Regions from separate parts of the Variovorax sp. P4_B10 genome, predicted to be linked through region 3. Evidence: riboswitches for the same ligand, from Rfam matches in the RefSeq annotation. Region 3 holds a riboswitch; each other region holds the start of a gene.
What was found. A riboswitch is a leader RNA that binds a small molecule or an ion and turns the genes downstream of it on or off. The one in region 3 is predicted to bind cobalamin.

Region 1 (3,255 bases), on a different contig from region 3:
CAAGCACGCACTGCTCGGCCTTTCGCTCGGTGCGCTGGCCTCGATGGGCGGGCACGCGTTCGCGCAGTCGCCATCGCCCGAGCCCGTGTTTTCCGTCGGCCCCAGGTTCCAGGAGAGCTCGGGCGAATCGATCTACCGTGCCACCTGCCAGGGCTGCCACATGGCGCAGGGGCAGGGCGCGAAGGGGGCCGGCGCCTATCCTGCGCTCGCATCGAACCCGAGGCTCGCGAGCCCGGAGTACGCACTCTATGTGGTGCTCAACGGCCAGAAGGGCATGCCCGCCTTCGGCAAGATGATGAGCGACGAGCAGATCGCCGCGGTGGTCGGCTATGCGCGCACCCATTTCGGCAACCAGTACCCCGATGCCATTCCCGCGGAAAGCGTCAAGAAGCTGCGGCCTTGACCTCTCTGCGCGATCCGGTAGATCCTTCATCCCTCCCTGTACCGAGACAACACCCATGACCATGACCTCCCTCACGAAGAAGCTGGCCCTCGTCGCCGCACTGTTCGCAGCCGGCACCGGTGCTGCCAATGCAGCCGATGAAATCATTCGCCACCGCATTCCGAACTCCACCTTCCCGATCTCGGCGGCGGTGGAGATTCCGTCTTCGTTCACCAACGTGTACCTCTCGGGCCAGGTGCCGCCGCTGCAGGACGCGACCGCGCCCAAGAACACGGCCGCAGCCTATGGCGGCGACACCAAGGGACAGACCGTCGGCGTGCTCAAGGCCATCGAGAAAAGCCTCACCGGCCTGGGCCTGACGATGGGCGACGTGGTGAAGATGCAGGTGTTCCTGGTGGGCGATCCGGCCAAGGACAACAAGATGGACTTCGCCGGCTTCATGGAGGGCTACACCCAGTTCTTCGGCACCACCGCGCAGCCGAAGCTGCCGGTGCGCTCGGCGATGCAGGTGGCGGCGCTCGCCAATCCGGCCTACCTGGTCGAGATCGAGGTGATGGCGGTCCGCCCCGCCAAGTGACCCGCCAAGTAGCGCGGCGGCCACAACTTTCGGCTTAGCGAGGTTGCATCAGGGCCTAAAATCCCGCCCGTTGGTGCTCGCGTCGTGGTTCACACGGCGCAGTTCAACGGGAAGCAGGAGTGGACGCCCCCCGAACCCGGAAGACGGGATTCGGAACAAGGCCGAAGCCGCCTGCGCTGCCCCCGCAACGGTCAAGCAGACGACGCCGCAAGGCGTCACCCCTCTCCATCCAGCCACTGGGCGCCCTGAAACAGGTGCCTGGGAAGGCGGCAGGGGCGCGCTGCCAGCCCGGATACCGGCCAACAAGGCGGCTGCCGCATGCACGAACGAACGAATCGGTTCTTGCCTGGGGCGGTCATTGCGCCCAGATGCTGGCGGGGAGGCCGGCAAGGGGCATTGACGTTCGTTCGGCTCATCCATGATTTCCTGCGTTTCCTTTTCCCGCGGCCGCGCCCCTGCGCGCCGCAGCCGTCTCGCCTGCCTGCCGCTCGCGCTGGCTTCGGCCTTCGGCGGCCTTGCATTGATCCAACTGCCCACGCTGGCGCATGCGCAGGAAGCGGCGGCGCTGCCCGCAACGGTGGTGACGGCCAACCGCACCCCACAAGCCCTGTCCGACCTGGTGGGCGACGTGTCCATCATCGACCGCCAGACCATCGAGCGCAGCGGCGCCACCGGCGTGGCCGACGTGCTGGCGCGCCTGCCGGGCATCGAGATCAGCCGCAGCGGCGGCGTCGGCAACGCCACCAGCCTGTTCATCCGCGGCGCGGAAACGCGCTTCACCGCGGTCTACCTCGACGGCGTGCGCATCGACTCGCAGTCGACCGGCGGTGCCGGCTGGGAAGGCATTCCGCTGTCGCAGATCGATCGCATCGAAGTGCTGCGCGGCCCGGCCGCCGCGGTGTACGGCTCCGATGCCATCGGCGGCGTGATCCAGCTCTTCACCAAGCGTGGCGAAGAGGGCGTGGCGCCTTATGCAGGCATCGGCTTCGGCAGCCGCGGGCTTCGCAAGATCGAAGGCGGCGTCAGCGGCAAGTCCGGCCTGTTCGATTATTCGTTCGGCGTCGCGCACGAGGAAAGCAAGGGCTTCAACGTGCAGCCCGCGAACAAGCGCACGCCCTCGAAGGACGGCTTCACCAGCCCCGACCGCGACGGCTACCGCAGCACCTCGGGCAACCTGAGGCTGGGCTTCCAGATCACGCCGGACCAGCGCCTCGATGCCACGCTGCTCCAGAGCGACATCGAGGCAGGCTACGACGCCACGGTCGGCTTCAGGACCAAGCCGCCCATCCTGTTCAGGAACGACATCGCGAACAACACCCTGCGCACCGCCGGCCTCACATGGTCGGCCAAGTGGAACGACATCTACAGCACCCGCGTGCAAGTGAGCGACTCGCAATCGGTCTACAAGACGCAGCCTTCGTTCTACCGCACCGAAACCAACCTGCGCGGCTACCTGTTCCAGAACGAATTCCGCTTCGGCCCGCACCTGGTGACCGCCGCGCTGGAGCGGCGCGAAGACGCACTTGAAAACGCACCCACCACCTCCGCCAAGCTCTTCTCGCGCGACCGCTCGCAGAACGCCATTGCGCTCGGCTACGGCTACGTGCAGGGCCCGCATTCGCTGCAGCTGCATGTGCGCCGCGACAGGGACAGCGAGTTCGGCGGCAAGACCACCGGCAGCGCGGCCTACGGCTTTGCCATCACGCCCTCGCTGCGCTTCACCGCATCGGCCGGCACGGCCTTCCGCGTGCCCACGCTGTACCAGCGCTTCAGCGAATACGGTCTCGCGAGCTTGAAGCCCGAATCGAGCCGCAATGTCGAGCTGGGCCTGCAGTATTCGCAGGGCGCCACGCACGCGGGCATCGTCGTCTACCGCAGCCGCGTGCAGAACCTGATCGTGTTCGACGGCACCCTCAAGGGCTGCGCGTCGTCGTTCGGCTGCTACTCCAGCACGGCCCGCGCCCGCTACCAGGGCGTGACGCTCTCGGCCGGCCACCGCTTCGGCGATGTCACCTTGCGCACATCGCTCGACTACCAGGACCCGCGCGATCTCGCCACCGACCACCTGCTGGCCCGCCGCGCGCAGCGCCACGCCACCTTCGGCGCCGACTGGCGTGTCGCCAACTGGACGCTGGGCGCCGAGGTGCAGACCTCGAGCAAGCGCTACGACGACGCGGCCAACACCGTCAAGCTCGGCGGCTACACCGTGCTGAACCTGTCGGCCAGCACGCAGATCACGCGCGACATCAATCTCGTGGCCCGCGTCGACAATGTG
Region 2 (3,255 bases), on a different contig from region 3:
AGTTCGCCGAACTCGTTGACGATGACCGCGATGCGCCGGCCCTGGGCGTTCTGCAACAGGTGGCGCAGCAGCGTGGTTTTGCCGCTGCCGAGGAAGCCGGTGACGATGGTGGCGGGGATCTTGCGGCTTTGCATGGGCGTGGAAGTCGAGGTTTGCATGGGCTGTGGTGGTTCTGTGGGGTCGCGTGCGGCGTTGCCAGCGCGCGATCAGGGCTTGAACAACGCGGCGATGGCCGCCGGATTGCTCGGAAAGTACAGATGCATGAAGGACGCGAAAAGGCGTTTCTGGCGGAAGACCGCTTCGGCTTGGCCGTGGTGGCGCCGGGCCCGCGTGTGCAGTGCAGCCGGCGTGCGCGTGTCGATGCGGGCGTGATGAAAAGTGTGGCCGCGGACCTCGCCTTCGGGCAACTCCAGACTGTGCATGCCGAGATTGACGAGCCGGTCGGACATCGCGCCCTGCCCGGGCAGCAAACCCAGCATGGGCGCCTTGTGGCCGGCAGCGTCGCTCAGCGACTCCAGCAGCACCAGCATGCCGCCGCACTCCGCGACCATCGGGCGACCCGCGGCATGGTGCGCAGCGATGGATTCGCGCGTCGCTGCATTGCCGGCCAGCGCTTGCAAGTGCAGTTCCGGGTAACCGCCCGGAAGGTACAGCGCGTGCGCCTCTTGCGGCACCGGTTCGTTGGCCAGCGGCGAAAAGAAACGGAGTTGCGCGCCCAGGGTACGCAGGAGGTCGAGATTGGCGGAGTAGACGAACGAGAAGGCGGCATCTTGCGCGATGGCGATCGTCACGCCGGCGAGCGAGACGGGCAGACCTGAATCCGAAGCCGAGCGCAGCGGCGCGTTGAAATCCACGGCAGGCGGCATCGGCAGCGCCCCGTGCTCGGCAAGCGCAAGCGCGGCGGCTCCGATGCGCTCGGCGATGTCGTCGACCTCGCCGGCCTGCACGAGGCCGAGGTGACGCGACGGCAACGCGTAGTGCCCGCCGCGCGGCAGCGCGCCGTACCAGGCCATGCCGGCCGGCAGGCTCTCGCGCACCATCTGCGCATGGCCCGCGCTGCCCACGCGATTGGCCAGCACGCCCGCCAGCTGCAGGCCGGGGCGATAGGTCGCCAGCCCGTGGGCGACTGCGCCAAAGGTCTGCGCCATCGACGATGCATCGATCACGGCCAGTACCGGCAGTCCGAAATGCAGCGCCAGATCGGCACTCGACGGCGTTCCATCGTGCAGCCCCATCGCGCCTTCGACCAGGATCAGGTCGACCTCTGCAGCCGCACGGTGCAAGAGCTCGCCGCAGTGCGCCTCTCCCCCCATCCACAAGTCGAGCTGCTGCACCGGCGCGCCGCTGGCACGCTCGAGGACCATGGGGTCGAGAAAATCCGGCCCGGTCTTGAACACGCGCACGCGCCGGCCCTTGCTGCGATGCCAATGCGCCAAAGCGGCAGTGACGGTGGTCTTGCCTTGGCCCGAGGCCGGGGCCGTGACCAGCAGCGCGGGACAGCGGAAGGCTGCGGGTGCAATCATCCCTCGGCCTTCATCGGCCTCCCGGCCACTCGCAGCGCATGGACGCCATCGCACAGCGGGCGTGAGCCAGGGCCATGTCGCCTGAAGGGGATGCGTGTCATAGAGAAAATACCGCGCCAGCCATGCTCACCCGCTTCCCCGCAGGTACGCACCACAAGGCGCGCCGTTCGCACAGCGCGCCGCCTCGTTGGCCGGTATCCGGGCTGGCGAAGACGACCCGTGTTCCCTTCCCAGGCAGCGCAGATTGCGCGGATTGACCTAGTGGGCTATAGACACGAGCGGCGAGCACGAGGGCTCACGTTCGCTTACCGTTGCGGGGGCAGCTCAGGTTAGGGCGCGCGATGGCTTGCCGCACCACCCCTCCTGATTCCCGTTGAACTGCTTCGACCGGAAGGACGAAACGAGCACCAACGGACTGATCATAGCGGAACACCTCCACTCATGCGGTGCGCCGCCCGGTTGTCTTACGCGCCGCCGCCTTGGGCACCAGGGCGCGCCAGCCGATGACGCACGATGTGATGCACAAGGCGATGCCCAGGGCTGACAGGATCAGCACCGACGCCTCGCGCAACCAAGGTCGTTCGCGCAGCGGCCCGAAATCGAGGCTGTGCAATCCCTGGTACATGAACCCCGCTGCCATCGCCCCGACCTGTCGACCCGCAACAGCACCCTGCCCGAGGCGGGATCGGCATAGAGTTCCGTGCCGTCGACCAATGCGCGCGCCAGACCGGCAAGGGCTGGCCCTCCGAGGCTTCGGCCGAGCCTGGATTCTTCGCGTAGTAGGCATCGTCGTAGTCCTCTGCGCCGTTCGTCGCCATGACCATGGCTCTTGTCGAAGCTTTCCCGGATTTTCTGCCCGTCGAAGGCGAGCATCAAGGAGTCGTTCCGCACCTTACCGTTGCCGCACGGCGATGTATGCGAAGCCGCGGCTGAGTTGCAATTGTGGCTCGGAGCATCCCGTGCCCGCTGACTGGTTCATACGCGGCCAGCATCATCGCAGCCTTGACTGATGAGCGTGGCGCGCAGTTTGAACATAGGGAGGCGGGCTGTAAGCGTCCGAGCAATCCGTGTTGACGGACCAGCCGACCTGCCCCATTAGACTGATGCGAATGAGCCTGCAAGCGACCTTCATTGCCACCGAGGACATCAGCAACTGGCAGGACGCCGGTTGCGCTGTACTCGGGAACCCTTCTGGATCAACGGAGCGTGCAGCCACGGCAGTCGGGATCAGCGTGGGATCGGAGGTTCGATGGCGAGTCGATTTGTTCGCAAGCGTTGGCCAATCTTGCTTTCAAGACGTACGCTGCATCGGCGAACTGGTTTACATCGGCTACGGTCAGCAAGTTGCGGTGTTCTCGCCCAAGACGGCGAGCTTGGCATCGCACTCGCTCGACGGCTACTTCGGCCATGTATTCACGACTTTGGATCTTGAGTCGCCCAATCTTGGTTCGTCGGTGCTGGTCGCATCGGCTTCAGAGTTGCTGCGCTTCGACGGCGCTGGCCAACTCTTGTGGCGGAGGTCAGGGCTTGGAATCGATGGTGTCGTCATTCACCGAGTCCAAGACGGCGAGATCTTTGGCGATGCTGAGTGGGACCCTCCAGGAGGCTGGAAGTCCTTTCGATTGCGACTGGATTCTGGAGAGATATGTCAGAGTTGAGGCCTTCCCTCTCGGCGGTCTAGCCTGGCGTCCAGCGATGCGGCAGCAACTCCCCCACGAGACGCGCTTTGTGC
Region 3 (3,255 bases):
CTTGTCCTTCTCGATGCGGTAGGCCGCCACGGTCCATGCGCCGCGGCCGTCGGCCAGCTGGCGCTTGTAGCCGATCTCGACCTGCTTGCCGGTGCTCAACTCGAACGGCGCTTGCGTGGTCGATGTGCTGATCACCGAGGTCAACGGATCGGCCGCACGCGCCACCTGGGCGTAGAACGACTGCGAGGCATCGGGCGCGTACACCACGCCGAGGCGGCCGGTGGCGTACTCGAAGGTTTTCTGGAGGTTGTTGGCGGCGTTCTGCAGGTCGGTGCGCGCAACCTTCGCGTGGTCCCAGCGCAGGCTGCCCACCACCGACCACTGCTCGTTGAAGGCCAGCTTGTCTTCGGCGAAGAAGGCGTAGGTGCTGGTCTTGGTCTTGTAGCGCGGCGTGTAGGCCACCGGCGAAGCGTAGTAGCCGGGGTTGAAGACGAAGGGGTCGACCACCGAACGGCCGCCATAGGGCGAATCGTTGGTGTGCAGGAAGTCGATGCGGTTCGCATCGAAGCCCACCAGCACCTGGTTGGCCAGGCCGAAGAGCGTGTGCTTGAAGGTGGCGTCGGTGCGGTTGCCGATCTGCTCCTGGTCGTGGCCGATTTCCAGGTAGTCGCCGCGAGTGACGCGGCCGGTGATGGCGCTGTAGGTGTAGGTTTCGCTGTTGCGCCAGTGGCGCTTGCTGTCGAGCCGGTAGAGCTGGTTGCGCACGGTGACGGCGTCGTTGGGCGTCCATTGGGCGTCCAGGCGGGTCCAGCGGTCGCGGTACTTGATCTCGGCATCGTCGAGGTTGTAGTTCTGCGCGCGGTTCAGGCTGCTGACGCGGCCGTTGATCAACGGCACGCCGTAGTAGCGCTGCGGCGACTGGCGGCCCTCGTCGTGCGACAGCGTGAACTGCAGCTGCGGCGACACATCGAGCCGCACGGCCGCGCCCACCGCCAGGCTCTCGGCCTCGCCGCGCAGCATGAAGCCGTCGGTCTTGCGGTGGCTGATGTCGAAGCGGTAGGAGAGCATGTCGTTGATGGCGCCGCCACTGCCGAAAGCGACCTGCCGGGTGGCATCCGAACCCACGGTCACGAGCGCCTCGTTCTGGATCGGGCCGCGCATGGGCTTCTTGGGCACCACGTTGATCGCGCCGCCGATGGCGCCCTCGCCGAACATCACCGACGCGGCGCCGCGCAGCACCTCGATGCGGTCGACCGACCAGGTGTCGAAGGGAAAGGTGACGGTGCCGGCGCCCGCGTAGAGGCGCGTGCCGTCGAACAGCTGCATCACCGAGCCGTGGCCCGTGAAGCCGCGCGCCGCCATCGCCGTGCCGCCGTTGCCGGGGCCGGGCGTGGCGGTGATGCCGGTGGCGCGGGTCACGGCCTCGACGACCGACACGTCGCCGCGCGCGCGGATGGTGTCGCCGCTCAGCACCTCGATGCTCGCCGGCGTTTCCAGCGGCGTGAGGCCCAGCCGGCTGCCGGTGTGCGAGGGCTCGTCGATGGCCAGCGGCGTGTGCCGGGTGGCCTCGACCTGCACCGGCGCGAGGCTGTTGTTGCTGTTGTTCGGCGCTTCACCCGACTGCGCCAAGGCGCTGCCCGGCCCGAAAGCCAGTCCCAAACCCAGTGAAAGACCCGAAAGGCGTGCCCATTGCAGCGGCGCGCCCGTGCGATCGCGCGCCGGCGATGCATGACCCATGTGACTTCTCCTCCGACCTGCGTCCCCGCAGGCTCCTGACCGAATGCGGACGTCGAGGGATGCGGCGAAGGGCGGGCCGGTTCACGCGAGGGCGAAGCGGCATGCCCGGACCCGCACTCCCGCAGCGTCCGAAGGCGGTTGCGAAGGCCGGTATCCGGGCTCGCGGAGCGCTCCGATGGGCAGGATGAGTGCGCATCGGAGCCGAAACCCTCGCCTTCCCACGCCGAGGCGCAGTGGCTGCCAATGCCGACAGGGGCATTGGCGCGAGGGTTTCCAGATCCGCTGACCGTTGCGGGGGCAGCGCAGGAATGGATGCGTCCGTGAAGACGCAGCGCACCTGCTTCCCGTTTAACCCCCAGGCCACTGAATGGCATGCGGGGCACCTTCGAACCGTGTGCGTGGCGGCGTCAGTTAAGAAGAACTGCCGCACCAGGCCCGCGGGATTATAGGGAGCGGCCCGAAAGCAGGCCCCGTCCCCGCGGGACTCAGACGGGTTTTCCGTCCGCGCCGAACAGCCGGCGCAGCACCGCGACACCCGCCACCAGCGCGTTGGAATAGCTGGCATACGGGTCGTGGGCGGCCTCCAGCGGCTCGTAGATGTGGTGCTCCGCGCTGGGGACGTCACCCTCCACCGCCTCCATCAGCACCCAATAGAACTCGCCCTCCTCCAGTTCGTGGACGGTCAGTGCGATGTTTCTGGGTGAGGGCATGGAAATGCGGGGCATGCTGGTATTTCTGTCAAATGGACGGAAGATGGGTGCGGTTGACAGCTTCCGGGCTTCTCCTACAGAGCTTGCGCGCCGGGCGGCCTAATGTTGTTGTCAGGGACCTTCCAAAAGAACCAGGAGGCAAGCATGAAGCATTTCACTCTTGAACCCCGCATGCGGTCGAGTATCGGGGGTGCTTTCTATCCGACCGGTTATTCGATGGTGATGTTCCCGAGCGCAGAGGACGCCAATCGCATCGGCCATCGGCTGATCGAGAAAGGCATGAGCGGCGACGAGGTCTATCTGCTCCCCCCCCAGACGGTGCTGGAAGAAATCACACCCACCGTCAGAGACTCGGACAACCCCCTGCCCTCCGCCGGCACTGACGCCGCCACGGTGCGCGCCTACACCAAGCTGGCGCGCGAGGGCCACACGGGTCTCCTGGTCAGGACAAGAGATGAAGCGGCTGCGACCCGCCTGATGGAACAGGTGCGTACCGTGCCCTACTCCATCGCGCAGCGCTACCGCACGCTGGTCATCGAAGACCTCTGAACCGGTGCGGAGGCCGGGACGGCCATCGAAACCGCACGCTGCACCACGTCGCGGGCCATGGCCTGAGCCAGTTCCTGCTCGCCGAGGAAGACGGTGACCGCCGCTTCCTGCGTGAGCAGCCGGGCCTCGTGCTCGTTGTGGCTGCGGATCACGGTCTGGACCGACGGATTGAGCGTGCGGGCGGTTTCGATCATCTGGCGCGCGTTCAGGGTGTCGGGCGTGGCCACCACCAGCACGCGGGCGCGTGCAACGTGGGCCTGGATCAGCACGGCAGGGTCTGCCGCATCGCCCCACACGGCCGCGATGCCGGCCTCGCGCA

Region 1: it holds a riboswitch for cobalamin, as region 3 does, so the genes downstream of both, AC1DXX_RS21300 (TonB-dependent receptor domain-containing protein) here and AC1DXX_RS28060 (TonB-dependent receptor) in region 3, are expected to answer to the same signal.
Region 2: it holds a riboswitch for cobalamin, as region 3 does, so the genes downstream of both, AC1DXX_RS15530 (cobyrinate a,c-diamide synthase) here and AC1DXX_RS28060 (TonB-dependent receptor) in region 3, are expected to answer to the same signal.

Annotation. Positions count from the first base shown of each region.
Region 1 is NZ_JBFUHN010000048.1:5,207-8,461, reverse strand. It holds gene AC1DXX_RS21310 (c-type cytochrome) at 1-403, shown strand, start outside; gene AC1DXX_RS21305 (RidA family protein) at 459-980, shown strand; cobalamin riboswitch at 1,036-1,298, shown strand; gene AC1DXX_RS21300 (TonB-dependent receptor domain-containing protein) at 1,399-3,255, shown strand, end outside.
Region 2 is NZ_JBFUHN010000030.1:6,910-10,164, reverse strand. It holds gene cobW (cobalamin biosynthesis protein CobW) at 1-134, opposite strand, end outside; gene AC1DXX_RS15530 (cobyrinate a,c-diamide synthase) at 207-1,523, opposite strand; cobalamin riboswitch at 1,696-1,950, opposite strand; gene AC1DXX_RS15525 (hypothetical protein) at 1,963-2,148, opposite strand; gene AC1DXX_RS15520 (hypothetical protein) at 2,633-3,181, shown strand; partial or broken gene tnpC (IS66 family transposase) at 3,201-3,255, opposite strand, start outside.
Region 3 is NZ_JBFUHN010000084.1:21,220-24,474, forward strand. It holds gene AC1DXX_RS28060 (TonB-dependent receptor) at 1-1,677, opposite strand, end outside; cobalamin riboswitch at 1,806-2,078, opposite strand; gene AC1DXX_RS28065 (hypothetical protein) at 2,163-2,387, opposite strand; gene AC1DXX_RS28070 (hypothetical protein) at 2,532-2,936, shown strand; gene AC1DXX_RS28075 (cation:proton antiporter domain-containing protein) at 2,906-3,255, opposite strand, start outside.